2 regions of the Paenibacillus sp. RC21 genome follow, and region 1 is predicted to be linked to the other one. Evidence: predicted binding sites of a transcription regulator. Region 1 holds the regulator's gene; the other holds the start of a gene.
What was found. The regulator Rex, encoded in region 1, represses fermentation and respiration genes when NADH is low (regulators of the CRP and FNR family bind a similar motif). The targets are predictions, from matches to a motif close to TTGTGAAATATTTCACAA.
Positions count from the first base shown of each region.

Region 2: adhE (bifunctional acetaldehyde-CoA/alcohol dehydrogenase) is a predicted target of Rex. The motif match lies at 1,472-1,489, and genes of this name have one in related genera.

Region 1 is NZ_JBIYCS010000002.1:209,049-212,217, forward strand. It holds gene ABIA61_RS06065 (cell wall elongation regulator TseB-like domain-containing protein) at 1-295, opposite strand, end outside; gene ABIA61_RS06070 (amidohydrolase) at 333-1,634, opposite strand; gene ABIA61_RS06075 (redox-sensing transcriptional repressor Rex) at 1,621-2,274, opposite strand; gene dinG (ATP-dependent DNA helicase DinG) at 2,320-3,169, opposite strand, start outside.
Region 2 is NZ_JBIYCS010000002.1:374,706-377,874, forward strand. It holds gene adhE (bifunctional acetaldehyde-CoA/alcohol dehydrogenase) at 1-1,396, opposite strand, end outside; gene ABIA61_RS06965 (Crp/Fnr family transcriptional regulator) at 1,656-2,372, shown strand; gene ABIA61_RS06970 (DODA-type extradiol aromatic ring-opening family dioxygenase) at 2,644-3,169, opposite strand, start outside.

The DNA of each region.
Region 1 (3,169 bases):
TATTATCTGCCACAGGCACATTAGGTTGACCCTCCACCTTTTGAAAAGGGACCCACACCATAATATTTTCATTCTGAGCATTTTTCCCTTGTACCACCCAGTATACCTGATCCCACACCGACTTCCACGTCTGAGTCGTGGTAACCAGACCACCCGATTGCTTGGCCTTTACGATAGCGGCATTTCTCTCAGTCACCTGATCTTGAGTAACATAGGAATAATACCAGAAAATGCTGACCAGGACCAGTATGACGGCCAGAATGGCGACCACTATCCATTTTTTCTTATTTTTCAAACCTGTGCTTCCTCTCTAAGGGGATGTGACACCTGAATTAGCGCGACAGCAGCCCTTCAAAGGCGGCTTGTGCCTCATGCTTGATACGTTCCTCATCCATAGTCAGGCACTCACCGTTTTTCACAACCTGACGACCGTCAACCCATACATGGGCCACGTCTTTGGCGCTTGCAGAGTATACGGCATGAGAAATGAGATCCGTATGCGGCAAGAAATGAGCCTGATTGAGATCGAGCGCGATAAAGTCAGCCTTGTTGCCTGCTGCCAGCGCCCCTACCTCATTCAAGCCAATCGACTTCGCTCCGTACTCCGTTGCCAGACGCAACGCCTCACCCGCAGGAACTGCGGTTGGGTCCCCAGATACTCCCTTGTGAATGAGTGCAGCCAGACGCATTTCCTCAAACATATCCAGGTTATTGTTACTGGCGGGACCGTCTGTTCCGAGAGAGACGGTAACGCCTGCACGGAGCAGATCAGGCACTCTTGCCACACCGCTCGCCAGCTTCAAGTTGCTACCCGGATTATGCGAAACCGCTACACCACGTTCAGCCAGCAAAGCTATTTCTTCGTCATTCAAATGAACAGCATGGGCAACAAGCGATGGACGGGAGAAAAAGCCGAGCTTATCCAAATGCGCAACCGGGCGCAAGCCGTAGTCGCGTACGTTTTGCTCTACTTCGGCAATGGTTTCGGACATATGCGTATGCAACGGTAAGTCCAGATCATGCGCAGCCTGCACGAATTTTTCGATAAACGCAGGCGGACACGTATACGGCGCATGTGGAGACATCATAGTCGTAATGCGACCGTCTGCTTTTCCATGCCAATTACGCGCAAAATTCACAGCCTCAGCCAGCTTGATCCGCTGCTCTTCCTCCGAACATAATCCAATCGCTCCACGCATCAGACTGGCACGGATGCCGGACTCTTCAGCTACACGAGCCACCTCGTCCATATGATCATACATGTCCAAAAAGGTGGTTGTACCGCCTTTCAGCATTTCCAGCACGGACAAGGACGTACCCCAGTACACATCCGTAGACGTAAACTTGGCTTCCATCGGCCACATTTTTTCCTGAAGCCATACTTGAAGAGCCAGATCGTCCCCATACCCGCGCAGCAGGGACATCGCCGCATGACCATGTGTATTAATCAGGCCAGGTAAAAACAGCAGCCCGTTACCATCAATCGCTTCCGTCTCTTCCTCACCCGCTGGCAAAGTCTCGCCAATATAGGCAATGCGGCTGTCCTCCACGATCATATAGCCGTGGATTACCCCCGCTTCCGATCTGTTCACGGCAAAAGAGCCGTTTTTAATCATCCATTTATTCACCGTCATGTTGCATATCTTCCTTTCCGTCTTCCAAATAATAAGCGAGGCTTAACAAATCTGTTGTAAAATCTGTGGCATGTATTCGAATATTTGCTGGTGCCTTGAGAGTGGTCGGCGCAAAGTTCAAAATCGCTCCAATCCCGCTATTTATGAGCCTGTCAGCCACGTTCTGCGCTTCAAAATCCGGTACGGTAATAATCCCGATCCGAATGTTTTGTTCCTTCACGGTCGCTTCCAGTTCATCCATTGGCTGTACGACCAGCGTATTGATCCTGGTTCCGACCTTATCTGGCACAGCATCAAATACTGCTACAATTTTCATATTGTCTTTTAAATAAGCATTATAATTCGAAAGGGCTTGCCCCAGATTACCTGCTCCGACCAATACCACGTTAATTTGCTGGTCGATTTTCAGGATATGGCGTATTTTCTCGATAAGATAAGTAACATCATAGCCGATACCCTTACGGCCAAAATCTCCAAAATACGCGAGATCCTTACGAATTTGAGCCGGATTCAAATCCAGTCTTTGTCCTAACTCCTGGGAAGAGACCGTAGCCACCTCCCGTTTGTGCAGTGCATTCAGATAACGTAAATATACGGGTAACCTCCGTACGACAGCCTCTGAAATTTTATCTGATTTCATACATGCTCCCCCTAATTGTAACGGACATGTTAAGATGTCCGTCCGTTATGCCTCTGTCTCCGGGGCGGATTGGAGCCACTCGGCGATACGGGGCACCATTTGCTCCGTCGGCATATGCTCCATTTTTGGTCCCGGTAACGAGTACAAAAAGTGCTTCCCGTAATAGGATTCAATCACACGCGTATCGTAAACGATAACAACCCCGTGGTCGCTCGCGGTACGTACTAGACGTCCAAATCCCTGTTTGAAGCGAATGACAGCCTGTGGAACAGACAGCTTCATAAAAGGATTTTTCTTCTGCTGCTGGAGCAGCTCACTTTTAGCCTCCAGCAGCGGGTGATTGGGCGGTTGGAACGGCAAGCGGACGATAGCCAGACACGTCAGCGCCTTGCCCGGAATATCGACGCCTTCCCAAAAGCTGCTGGTTCCCAGCAACACAGAAGCTTTGGCTTCCTGAAAACGTCGGGTCAGCTTGCTGCGGCTCCCACTGTCCACGCCCTGCCCCAGCACGGTGATGTCGCTGGATGCTAACGCCTCCTTAAGCGGCTCATACACCTGCCGGAGCATGCGATAGGAGGTAAAGAGAACGAGCATTCTCCCCCGCGTCGCTTGGGCAGTCGAACCTAGCGAGCTGACGAGCATATCTACAAAATGCTCATCTCCTACACTGCCCTTCACGCTCGGAAAATCCCTTGGAATGACTAGCAACACCTGATCCCTGTAGTTAAAGGGTGAAGGGAGCTGCGTAGTCATCAGCCGCCCTTGATCTGCGGCCTCCTGCAAGCCGAGCTGATCGGTCATGTACTGAAACGACTTATCCACCGACAAGGTAGCAGACGTCAGAATAATGCTCCTTTTTTTGTCAAAAAACATTTCTTTCAGCTGGCGGCTCACA
Region 2 (3,169 bases), 170 kb from region 1:
TGGAAGGTACTTTGAACCATTGCATATTCACCGTTCGTTTCGCCACCCTTTTCACATTAATCAAGTTGACTGCCGATACGTTCGACGAAGTCGAGTTACGTCCGTACGAACCACAACCCAGTGTCAGCGATGGAAGGTTGGTGTTGTAGAGGTCACCGATCGCACCATGTGTGGAAGGCGAATTTACAATGATACGGCCTGTTTGCAAACGGTTTGCGAACCGAGCGATAACGTCCTCATCGTTCGAATGAATAGCGGACGAGTGGCCCATGCCCCCGAATTCCACGACTTCAGCAGCGCGTTGAATACCTTGTTCCGCATTTTTCACTTTATAGCAAGCCAATACAGGACTCAATTTTTCCGCAGACAATGGGAATTTTGTTCCTACCCCTTCAATCTCAGCGACCAAAATTTTAGTTCCTGCTGGTACTGTGATACCACTCATTTCAGCAATTTTTACAGCAGACTGCCCGACAATAGCTGGGTTCACTGCACATTTCTCGACATTCATAGCTCCTTGAGTGAGCTTAGCTGCTTCTTCTTTATTTACAAAATAGCAGCCGTTAGCGATCATCAATTTTTTCACTTGTTCGAAGATTGGCTCTTCGATAATAACCGCTTGCTCGGAAGCACAAATCATACCGTTGTCAAAAGATTTGGAGAGGATGAGATCGTTCACAGCCTGCTTGATGTCTGCTGTTTTTTCAATAAAGCAAGGCACGTTACCTGGGCCTACACCCAGAGCAGGTTTACCGCAGCTATATGCCGCCTTAACCATGCCTGATCCACCAGTTGCCAGAATCAGCGCCACATCCGGGTGATTCATGAGTGAATTTGTCTTATCCATCGATGGAGCTTCAATCCATTGAATACAATCTGCCGGAGCACCATGTTTGACGGCTGCTTCAAGCAAAACGCGAGCTGCTTCCGCACTACACGATTGAGCGGATGGATGGAAACCAAAGATGATCGGGTTACGTGTTTTAATAGCAATCAACGCTTTGAACATTGTAGTTGAAGTCGGATTAGTCACTGGAGTGATCCCCATAATGATGCCGACGGGCTCTGCTATTTTTTGAAAACTGTCAAAGTCATTATCTTCAATGACACCAACGGTTTTTTCATTTTTGATGCTATGATAGACATATTCTGTTGCAAACATGTTTTTAATGATTTTGTCCTCATACACACCGCGTCCTGTTTCTTCAACAGCCAGCTTCGCCAGATGCATGTGCTTATCCATCCCTGCGATTGCCATAGCTTGTACGATTTCGTCAATCTGCTCCTGATTCATACTCATAAAAGCCTTCTGTGCCCGGTTCCCCCGGTCAATCAGTGTTTGAATATACTGCTCAGCGCTTTGCTCTTTTTGGATAACCTCGTTTTTAACAGCCATTTCCCTCATCCTCCTGTTATCTCGTGTACTATCTCTTGTTCACGCACTGATCGTAACACAGCTTTTCAAGATATATTGTGATTTTTTTCACAATCTATTTAAAATTTTATTTTATGAAGTGAATTAAATCACAAAGTTTGGAATTCTGCCACTTTTACCCCCTCTTCTTGCCCCAAAAACGCATAGCACAGGTATATAATGAATTTGAATTGATCAAGTTGCAGATAAAAAAACAAAGGAAACAAAGGGGAAATGGACGATGAGAAACCCTGCAAACGTAATGGAAGCCCGCGGCAACACCTGTTGCTTCTCGGAGACCAGCTTCAACCGGCTGCAAGTGATGATGAAAGATCGGGTCATGCCAGAAAGCTCACATCTGTTCTGGGAAGGAGATACAGCGGATAAGCTGTTTTATATCAAGCGCGGACGCGTGAAAGTAACGAAAACAACGGATGAGGGTAAGGAACTTATACTATATATGTACCAAAGCGGCGATCTGATTGGTCAAGCTGATCCATTTTTCGGTACCAAGCACTCCTTTTCTGCCGAAGTTCTGGAGGACAGTGATATCGGTGTTGTCGATCATACGGATTTGGAGCTGCTTATTTGCCAGCACTGTGATTTTGCCATTGACTTTATGAAATGGATGGGGTCCCACCACCGTATTACTCAGACCAAATTTCGTGATCTGATGATGTACGGCAAGCCCGGTGCTCTATGCTCCACGCTAATCCGCCTGTGTAACACCTATGGTGAGCCTCATGGGGAACATATCCTTATTCATAAAAAAATCACTCATACCGACCTCTCCAATATGATCGGTGCCACCCGCGAAAGTGTAAACCGGATGCTGAGTGATTTGCGTAAAAAAAATGCAGTCGAATATGATAATGGCATGATCGTCGTAAAGGATTTGGAAATGCTGCAAGGTGTATGTCATTGTGAGCTGTGCCCGCGTGAGATTTGCCGGATCTAAATTATTGTTTTATTTTATGTAAAAGAGAGTGTTCTGTAAACTGTATGGCTTACAGAACACTCTCTTAATTTTACACTCCCACTCCACCTAAATGGCGGGCAGCAGCGGAGCAATCCATTTGAATCTGAAGAAGCGAAGCGTTCGCCTTTGCAGCGGGATTCTCACCTCTAAATGTTTTATAAAACCCAAAAGAATCCCGCTGCAACAGCGATCGTAAGATCAAATGGATCGCGAAGCGCCTAACATCCCACTAACACCCTTCTCCACATTTTTAGAACTGGAAGCACAGATAACTTAAATTCCCCATCTCATAGCTCCTGTGGATGACCTTGGCCTTATTCGCCGGATCTCCACTCCCCATGGCAATAAGCAACGGTACAAAATGTTCAGCTCTCGGTACCGCTTGACGAGCATATGGGGCTTCGCTTTCATAGCGATCCAAAGCCTCCACATCTCCACTCTGTACATTTTCAATAATCCAGTCATCAAAATCAAGTGCCCAAGGCTCTGTTTTCGTTTCTCCCCATTTGACGATGCGCAGATTATGAACAGTTACACCACTGCCAATGACCAAAATATTCTGCTCACCCAACCCCCGCAGCACTTCACCGATAGCATATTGTGCTTTAGGCGATAGAAACGGATTCACGGAAATCTGGACTACCGGAATATCCGCCTCAGGATACATACGATGCAAAAGTGTCCAGGACCCATGATCCAGCCCTCGCACCCGGTCCGTTTGTACGTCAATACCCTTTTGCTCATATAATTCTTTTAACTTGGCCGCCAGCTTCACC